Regions from separate parts of the Cupriavidus sp. P-10 genome, predicted to be linked through region 2. Evidence: predicted binding sites of a transcription regulator. Region 2 holds the regulator's gene; the other holds the start of a gene.
The links. The regulator sigma-54, encoded in region 2, starts transcription at its own class of promoters, with help from an activator protein. The targets are predictions, from matches to a motif close to TGGCANGNAANCTGCTTT.
Positions count from the first base shown of each region.

Region 1: CTP10_RS25485 (GTP cyclohydrolase II) is a predicted target of sigma-54. The motif match lies at 2,135-2,152, and genes of this name have one in related genera.

Region 1 covers NZ_AP025171.1:1,880,803-1,885,782, reverse strand. The annotation lists gene CTP10_RS25495 (amino acid ABC transporter substrate-binding protein) at 1-614, opposite strand, end outside; gene CTP10_RS25490 (acyltransferase family protein) at 867-1,976, shown strand; gene CTP10_RS25485 (GTP cyclohydrolase II) at 2,210-3,448, shown strand; gene CTP10_RS25480 (URC4/urg3 family protein) at 3,445-4,767, shown strand; gene upp (uracil phosphoribosyltransferase) at 4,865-4,980, shown strand, end outside.
Region 2 covers NZ_AP025170.1:344,976-349,955, reverse strand. The annotation lists gene lptA (lipopolysaccharide transport periplasmic protein LptA) at 52-699, shown strand; gene lptB (LPS export ABC transporter ATP-binding protein) at 753-1,553, shown strand; gene CTP10_RS01645 (RNA polymerase factor sigma-54) at 1,709-3,187, shown strand; gene hpf (ribosome hibernation-promoting factor, HPF/YfiA family) at 3,236-3,586, shown strand; gene ptsN (PTS IIA-like nitrogen regulatory protein PtsN) at 3,957-4,412, shown strand; gene hprK (HPr(Ser) kinase/phosphatase) at 4,493-4,980, shown strand, end outside.

The DNA of each region.
Region 1 (4,980 bases), on a different replicon from region 2:
AGCAGCAGGAACGACTCGCCATGATCCTTGGCGTAGACGTCGTGGTAGCCGTACTGGTCCTTCAGGCGGCGCACGTGGCGGTCGCCGGTCGAGCCCGCGCTGGTGACCACGTTCTTGCCGCGCAGGTCGCCCAACGAGCGGATGCCCGAGTCGGCGCGGACCAGCATGCGCACGGTCGAGACGTAGTGCGAGACGCTGAAGGCCACCTGCTTCTGGCGCTCGAGCGAATTGGTGTTGGGAGCGCAGTCGAGGTCGACCAGCCCGTTGACCACCGCGGGAATGCGATTCTGCGGCGTCAGTGGCATCCAGCGCACTTTCAGGTCTTTCAGGCCCAGCTTCTGGCGCGCCGCTTCCGCCGCGCGCAGGCACAGCTCGACCGCGTAGCCAGCCGGCTGGCCCTTGTCGTCGGCAAAGGAAAAGGGCAGCGCCGATTCTCGATAGCCCAGCACGATGGTGCCGGAATCGCGGATCTTGTCGAGCACGGGCGTTTGCGACTGGGCATTGGCGGCAGCCGGCATCAGCGCGGAGGCGATGACGCCGAAGGCGAGCGCCGCCAGCGGGCGACGGGCGCGGGACAAGCGGGTTAGCAGGGAAGACAGGACGGAGACGGACATTCGGGAAACCGGGTAGCTGGCCGATGGTGCGGCAAAGTCGCTAGGGTATACCCGGTCCTTCGATGGGTGAAGGACAAAGTCGTCATAAGCAAATGCTTCCTTGTTGAGACATGACTTTCAGAGTGAGCAGAGTCGGCAACAATCGCGGCAAGTGTGTAACCAATCCGCAATTTGTGGATGTGACGCCACATGTCAATCAGAGCAAACAGGTAGAATCGCGCCTTTCGTGCGCTTTGTCAGACTCCAAGAATAATGAGCCCCCGTCCGTCACGCCTGCCCTGCATCGACGCGCTCAAGGCGGTCAGTTCCCAGCTGATCGTGCTGCACCATCTCGCCTTCTACGGCCCGATGTCCGACACGGCCTACCGTCTCGCGCCGGGTCTGGTGGACTGGCTGTATGACTACGCCCGCATCGCGGTCCAGGTGTTCCTGGTGATCAGCGGCTTCCTGGCCGCGCGCAGCCTAGCGCCGCACGGCCGGCTGGAAATCCGCGAGCATCCGCTGGCGATGCTGTGGCGCCGTTACCTCAAGCTGATCGTGCCCTTCGCCGCGGCGCTGCTGCTGAGCATTGCCGGCGCCGCGCTGGCGCGGCAATGGATGATCCATGAATCGATTCCGGCCCCGCCGCACCTGATGCAGTTCCTGGCGCACCTCACGCTGCTGCATAACGTGCTCGATGTCGATGCGCTGTCGGCCGGTGTCTGGTACGTCGCGATCGACCTGCAACTGTTCGGCCTGCTGCTGATGGCGCTGTGGGCGGCTCGCACCTTTGCGCCGCGCGAGGCGCAGGCGGGCGCCGCGGCCGGCATCGGCGTGGTTGCGCTGCTGGCGGTCGCGTCGCTGTTCTGGTTCAACCGTGATGCCGCCTGGGATATCTGGGCGGTGTACTTCTTTGGCGCCTATGGCATGGGCACGCTGGCGTGGTGGGCCTCGAACCCGGGCCGTTCGGCCATGCCGCTGCTGGTGCTCGGCGCGGTGGCGCTGGCGGCGCTGATCGTCGATTTCCGGCTGCGAATCGCCGTGGCGCTGGCTACCGCGCTGCTGCTGGCGGTCGCACGCCGCGGTGGCTGGATGGAGCGCTGGCCGCGCGGCCATGTGGTCGGATTCTTCGGCCGCATTTCCTATTCGGTCTTCCTGGTGCATTTCCCGGTGTGCCTGCTGGTGAATGCGCTGGTGTCGAACCTTGCGCCGGGGCAGCCGGTGCTGAACGCGCTGGGCATGGCGACGGCGTGGGCGCTGAGCAACGTTGCCGGCGCGCTCTTTCATCGCTACGTGGAAAGCGCAAGCCCGCTGGCAGCGCTGCGCGCGGCGTGGGTCTGGCTGTCGGACGCACGCGGCTCGGCGAGCCGTCCTACTATGTAAGCCTTGCAAGCCTGCGCGCCCGGCAGATTGCCTCGTGCTGGTGCGCGCGCACCGTCGGCGTCATGTCCCCGGCACGCCATGCGTGCATGCGCGCCGCCCCGCTTGCGTACGGCGCCATACAGTGCGCGGCAAAACTCGCGTAAACCGGCATTGGGCGATGGCATGAACGTTGCCTAGTATGGAATCGTAAACCTGACCATTTGGTCAGGATTCCACCGGGAACCGAGGGTGCCATGTCCGACCATATCGTCCTCACCTCGCACGCGCGCCGCGACAAGCCCGCCGAGCCGATTCACTGGGGTGCACCCACCGCCGCCGAACGCGGCCCCGTGATTGCCAGCCTGGCGAACCCCGCGCAACGTAACGTGATCGGCACCCACGCCGGCGCCTATGCCATCTACCGCGCACTGGCGGTTGCCTCCGGCTCGCTGCAGCGCGACCATCGCCCCGACCTGACCGATACGGCACCCGCCGAGGCCATCGGCCCGCACCCGCAGTGGGCCGATCCGGAAAAGATCGTCTCGCTCGATCCCTGGGGCCACCTCGTTTCCTCCGTCTTCGCGGACCGTATCGCGGCGGGCGTGGATATCCGCCCGACCATCGCCGTCACGCGCGCGCATATCAATATGCCCGAGCTGATATCGGCGATGGCTGCCGGCCGGCTGAAGCCGGACGGCAGCATCCTCTACGCCAATGGCGACGTGCGCGTGACCAAGGCGGCGGTCGATCCGGTCTGGCACCTGCCGGGGCTGGCGGCGCGGTTCGGCATCAAGGAAAGCGCGTTGCGGCGCGGCCTGTTCGAGCAGACCGGCGGCATGTTCCCGGAACTGGTCACGCGGCCCGACCTGAAAGTGTTCCTGCCGCCCATCGGCGGCATGACGCTGTACTTCTTCGGGGACGTCAGCCAACTCGGCAAGACCGAGACCAAAGTGGCTTGCCGCGTGCACGATGAATGCAACGGATCCGACGTATTCGGGTCAGACATCTGTACCTGCCGCCCGTACCTGGCACATGGCATCGAGGTGTGCATCGAGATGGCGCAGCAGGGCGGCGTCGGGCTGGTCGTCTACAACCGCAAGGAAGGCCGCGCGCTGGGCGAGGTGACCAAGTTCCTGGTCTATAACGCCCGCAAGCGGCAGGCGGGCGGCGATCGCGCCGAGACTTACTTCGCCCGCACCGAATGCGTGGCAGGCGTGCAGGACATGCGTTTCCAGGAACTGATGCCGGATGTGTTCCACTGGCTGGGCATCCGCCGCATCGACCGTTGGGCGTCGATGAGTAACATGAAGCATGGCGCGCTGGTGGCGCAGGGCATCGAGGTGGTCGAGCAGGTGGCGATTCCCGAAGCCCTGATCCCGGCGGACGCCCGTGTCGAGATCGACGCCAAGGTGGCGGCCGGCTACTTTACGCACTACACGCCGCCGGATGCCGATGAACTCGCCCTGGCAAAGGGCAGGGGGTTGAACGAATGACAATGTATCCCGAAGAGGATCGTGGCGGCATGGACCGTCGGGGAGCAGGCGAGGAAATGCGTCCGGGCGGGGGCTGGCTCAGCCCTGTGCCGGAAGGGCACCCCGCTTCCGCGCTGCTGTGCGCTGAAGCCGTGCGCACGCATTGCGCGGCGGTCACCGAGCACGTGGCCAGCGGCGCGTCCGAGTTGTTTACCTGGCACCCCGATCGCGTCCATGCGATCGCCGATTACGTGGCCAGCACCATCCGGCAGCGCTATCCGGACCTGCAGGTGCCTTACCACAGCCGCTGGCGCCACTTCGAGAGCGGCTGCGTCGACCAGCGCGTCGACCGCTGGCATGTGTTGTGCGAGCGCGCCGCCATGAGCGGGCCAGAGCACCGCGAAGAGCGTGCGCGCATCGGCATCGACCTGGTGATCCCGAGCGTACTGCTCGACGCCGGCGCGGGACCCGACTGGCGCTACCGCGACCCGGCCAGCGACCTGGTGCTGACCCGCTCCGAAGGGCTGGGCGTGGCCAGCTTCGACCTGTTCGCACGTGGCGGCTTCTCCGCGGCGCCCGGCGACCCGCTGCGCGCCGATGCCGAGCGGCTGCAGCGCATCGACGCCGACAGCATTGCGCACGCCTTCCAGGTGGCCCAGCACAACCCGCTGGTCGGGCTGGAAGGCCGCGCCGGGTTGCTGCGCCGGCTGGGCGAGGTGATGGAGGCTACGCCGGCCCTGTTCGGGCGGCCCGCGCGGCTGGGCAACCTGTATGACTACCTGAAGGCGCACGCGGTCAACGAGCGGCTCGACGCCAGCTTCCTGCTGCGCACGCTGCTGGTGGGGCTGGGGCCGGTCTGGCCGGGACGCATCGTGGTCGAGGGGGTGTCGCTGGGCGATTGCTGGCACCATCCGGCCGCGCCCGGCGGGCTGGTGCCGTTCCACAAGCTCACGCAGTGGCTGACCTATTCGCTGCTGGAACCACTGGAAGACGCGGGCCTGACGGTCACCGGGCTGGATGCGCTGACCGGGCTGCCTGAATACCGCAATGGCGGCCTGCTGTTCGACTTCGAACTGATGGTGCCGCGCGATGCGTCCTTTGTCGCCCAGGCGCATGCGGTGGACGAGCCCGTGATCGTCGAATGGCGCGCGCTGACCGTGACGGGCCTGGATCTGGTGGCCGATGGCGTGCGCCAGGCCCTGGGGCTGGCGGAAGCCGACTTCCCACTGGCGCGCGTGCTGGAGGGCGGCACCTGGTCCGCCGGGCGGCGCATTGCCGCCAAGCGGCGCCCGGGCGGCGCGCCGCCGTTCAGCATCATCAGCGACGGCACTGTGTTCTGAGCAGGGCGGGCGCGGCTGCGCCCGCTGCGATTGCGCAGCAACCGACAAGGTTTGCGTTGGAAAACGTGGCATCAAACATGGCATCAGGAGCGTCCCGATGAACGACATGTCCGCTGTTCCCGCCGTAGCCACCCCCGACGACGATGCTGCCGGCATGCCCGGCGTGCTGGTCGTCGACCACCCGCTCGTGCAGCACAAGGTCACGCTGGTGCG
Region 2 (4,980 bases):
GCACCACCCGCACCACCCGCACCAACACGCCCTCTAGCCACTGCTGCCAACATGACCGCTTCCCTGACGACTTCGTCCCGTCGACACGCCGCCCAGGCCCTGCTCGCCACGGCCACGGCCCTCGGCCTGCTGCTGGCCCAGCCCGCGCTGGCAGAGCGCGCGGACCGCGACAAGCCGATGGTGCTGGAGGCCGACAACGCCAGCTACGACGACGTCAAGCAGATCTATACGCTGACCGGCAACGTGGTGCTGACCAAGGGCACGATGGTCCTGAAGTCAGATGCGGCCGAGCTGCGCACCGATCCCGAGGGCTACCAGTTCGCGGTGGCCACCGCCAAGGCCGGCAAGCAGGCCTACATCCGGCAGAAGCGCGAAGGCGTCGACGAATACATCGACGGCTGGGGCGACCGCATCGAATACGACGGCAAGCAGGAACTGTCCAAGCTGATCGGCCACGCGCGCATGGCGCGCCTGCAGGGCGCCAAGATGCTCGACGAAATCCGCGGCGCGGTGCTGACCTACGACAGCCGCAAGGAGTTCTACACGGCTGCCGGCGGCGGCGACAATACCTCGGCCGCCAATCCGTCGGGCCGCGTGCGCGCGGTGCTGTCGCCGCGGCAGGACCCGAATGCGCAGGGTTCGGGCAGCGGCTCGCCGCTGGACCTGAAGCCGGCGCCCGCGCCCGCCAACAAACCCTGACGCCGGGCCGGGACCGCTTCCTCGCCTGAAACGCTGAACGCCAGACTGTGCCAATGACCGATACCGCCACCATCGCCGAAAAGCCTTCCGTCCAAGCCACGGCCGTCCTCGAAGGCGGCAGCACGCTGGTCGTGCGCCACCTGAAAAAGCGCTACGGCTCGCGCACCGTGGTCAAGGATGTCTCGCTGGACGTGAAGAGTGGCGAAGTGGTCGGCCTGCTCGGCCCCAACGGCGCGGGCAAGACCACCTCGTTCTACATGATCGTGGGGCTGGTGAACCTGGACGAGGGCGATATCGTGCTCGACGGCGACCATATCAGCGGCCTGCCGATCCACGAGCGCGCGCGCATGGGCCTGTCCTACCTGCCGCAGGAAGCGTCGGTCTTCCGCAAGCTCAACGTCGAGGAGAACATCCGCGCGGTGCTGGAACTGCAGGTGGAGAACGGCAAGCCGCTGGCCAAGGCCGAGATCGAACGCAGGCTCGACGCGCTGCTCGACGACCTGCAGATCGCGCACCTGCGCAACAACCCGGCGCTGTCGCTGTCCGGCGGCGAACGCCGCCGCGTGGAAATCGCGCGCGCGCTGGCATCGTCGCCGCGCTTCATCCTGCTGGACGAACCGTTCGCCGGCGTGGATCCGATCGCAGTGGGCGAAATCCAGCGCATCGTGAGCTTCCTGAAGGCGCGCAATATCGGCGTGCTGATCACCGACCACAACGTGCGCGAGACCCTTGGCATCTGCGACCACGCCTACATCATCAGCGAAGGCACGGTGCTGGCCGCGGGCCAGCCCGAGGAGATCATCGCCAACGAATCGGTGCGGCGCGTCTACCTGGGCGAGAACTTCCGCATGTGATGTACTGGCCTGCCCGCTGCGGCAGGCCATTGATTCTCCCTGCTTTCGGCCCCATGATCTGCATATGGGCCAGCCCACTGCCGGCGTCGATCAAGCCGCGACATCGATAGCAATTTCCGTTCCAACAACGGAAAGATGCGCATAAAATAGGTCGCATGAAACCGTCGCTACAGCTCCGCCTCTCCCAGCACCTGGCACTGACGCCGCAACTGCAGCAGTCGATCAGGCTGTTGCAGCTGTCGACGCTGGAACTGCAGCAGGAAGTCGAACAGGCGCTCACGGAAAACCCGCTGCTCGAACGCGAGAACGACTGGATCGAAAGCCCGCTGCGCGTGGCTGCCGATGGTTCGGTCAACTTGCAGAGCGCGCCGGCCCCGGCACCAGCCGAACCGCAAGGCAACGGCGAGGCGCGCGCCGATGGCGCGGGCGACGACGACAGCTACGGCGACAGCAACAGCGGCGATGACTATGGCGGCGACTGGAGCCTGGACGACTTCGCGCGCCGCCCGCAAGGCGACGAAGACGAGAAGACGCCGATGCAGCTGCGCGAGGCCGAGCCCACGCTGCGCGAATACCTGATGGAACAGCTGACGCCGCTGAAGATTTCGGTGCGCGACAAGGGCCTTGCCATCTTCCTGATCGAATCACTCGACGACGACGGCTACCTCAGCGCCTCACTCGAAGAAATCTGCGCAGAACTGCCCGAAGAACTCGAGTTCGAGATCGACGAAGTGCAGGCCATGCTGACGCTGCTGCAGAGCTTCGACCCGCCTGGCGTGGGCGCGCGCAATGCCGCCGAGTGCCTCGGCCTGCAGTTGCGCCGGCTGAAGCACCCGCAGCGCGAGCTGGCGCTGAACATCGTGCATAACCACCTGGAACTGCTGGCAGTGCGCGACTACACGCGCCTGAAGAAAGCGCTGCAGGTAGACGAGCCAGCACTCAAGGCCGCGCACGAATTGATCCGCTCGCTGGCACCTTACCCGGGCCACGCGTACAGCCGCCCCGAAGCCGACTTCGTCGTGCCCGATGTGTTCGTGCGCAAGAGCGGCGGCGGCTGGATCGCGCAACTCAATCCGGATGTGATGCCGAGGCTGCGCATCAACGACATGTACGCGCAGATCCTGCGCGGCGCGAAGGGAGAGTCAGGTACCGCTGGCCTGCAGCAGAAGCTGCAGGAGGCACGCTGGCTGATCAAGAATATCCAGCAAAGGTTCGACACGATCCTGCGTGTCTCGCAGGCCATTGTCGAGCGTCAAAAGAACTTTTTCACGCACGGCGAAATCGCCATGCGCCCCTTGGTTTTGCGGGAGATTGCCGATACACTGGGATTACACGAGTCAACCATCTCCCGGGTGACGACCAATAAATACATGGCAACGCCGATGGGTACTTTCGAACTGAAGTACTTCTTCGGCAGCCACGTGTCCACCGAAACCGGTGGCGCGGCTTCATCAACGGCCATCCGCGCCTTGATCAAGCAACTGATAGGAGCCGAAGACCCGAGGAATCCCCTTTCCGACAGTCGCATCGCCGAACTGCTGGGTGAGCAAGGCTTCGTTGTCGCACGCCGCACCGTTGCCAAATATCGCGAAGCCCTGAAGATCCCCGCAGTGAATCTCCGCAAGTCTTTGTAGCCGAGCCCACCGCCTGCCTGGTGAGGCTCTTTCAGAAGGAGAAGCGCTATGAACTTCAAGATCAGTGGACACCACCTGGACATCACGCCGCCGTTGCGTGAGTACGTGGAAACGAAGCTGGAGCGAATCGTCAGGCATTTCGATCAGGTCATTGGCGTTAGCGTGCTGCTCTCTGTCGACAACCACAAGGAAAAGGACCGTCGGCAATACGCGGAAATCAATCTACATCTCAGGGGCAAGGACATCTTCGTTGAAGCGCATCATGAAGACCTGTATGCAGCGATCGACGCACTCGTCGACAAGCTAGACCGTCAGGTACTCCGCTACAAGGACCGCGTGCAGGGCCACGACCGCGAAGCGGTCAAGTACCAGATGGCCGCAGCGCAGATGCAGCAATGACCGTGCCCGGTGGCCCCACAGAGGGCTGCTGAATCAAGACAAAACAGGCAAGCCGCGCATTTGCGCGGCTTTTTTGCGCCTGCAGCGCTGTGGCGCGTGCGCAAAGGGCTGTCACCCGTTTGAGACGGAGTGTTCGCAACGGCCGCAGCAAGGTGTATGCTGCGCCATACATGCAGCGCCGCATTCTGCCCCGCGCCCGGTTACGGTGCGGACCCACACGGGCGCAGCGCTGCGGTGCACAATCACAGGGAGGCCGCTGCTCTATAATGGCCGGACGCCTCGGCGCTGCCGGTGATCCGCTGCCTCTGAGCCATCCACTGCCCGGCGGAACGGCGGATCCGCCCGCTAACTGAAATCCTGCGCATCGCCCATGAATCGTTTGGCCAAATTGCTGCCACCCGGCAACATCACTCTCGACGTCAGCGTCACCAGCAAGAAGCGTGTGTTCGAGCAGGCCGGGCTCCTCTTCGAGAACAACCATGGCGTGGCGCGCGCCATCGTGACGGACAACCTGTTCGCGCGCGAGTCGCTGGGTTCCACCGGACTCGGCGCCGGCGTGGCGATCCCGCACGGACGCATCAAGGGCCTGAAGCAGCCGCTGGCCGCCTTCATGCGCCTGGCCGAGCCGATCCCGTTCGAATCGCCTGACGGCAAGCCGGTGTCGCTGCTGATTTTCCTGCTGGTGCCGGAACAGGCCACGCAGCAGCACCTGGAAATCCTGTCAGAGATCGCGCAGCTGCTGTCAGACCGCGACATGCGCGAAGGGCTGGCGACCTTGCCCACTTCCGAAGCCGTGCACCAGCTGCTGACCGAATGGCACCCCTGATCCCCTGATCTGTCCCGAACGGGCCGGCACAGACCGGACAGGCGCAGCGCCTGGCACACCGCCCCACACGTCATACCCGCATGGAACTCACCGGCGTCACTTCCCAGTCCATCTTCGACGACAACGCAGCCGACCTCAAACTCTCGTGGGTGGCCGGCCTGGAAGGTGCGGACCGCGCCTTCGACGTGGAATTCGCCCGCGAAGCGACCTCTGCCGCGGACCTGGTTGGCCACCTGAACCTGATCCACCCCAACCGCATCCAGGTGCTCGGCAAGCCCGAAATCACCTACTACCAGCGGCTGGACGACGATATCCGCAAGCGCCAGATGGGCGAGCTGATCCTGCTGGAGCCGCCTTTCCTGGTGGTGGCCGATGGCATGGAGCCGCCGCCGGACCTGGAACTGCGCTGCACGCGCTCGTCGACGCCGCTCTTCACCACGCCGGTGTCGTCGGCCGCGGTGATTGACCACCTGCGCCTGTACCTGTCGCGCATCTCCGCGCCGCGCGTGACCATGCACGGGGTGTTTCTCGACATCCTCGGCATGGGCGTGCTGATCATGGGCGAATC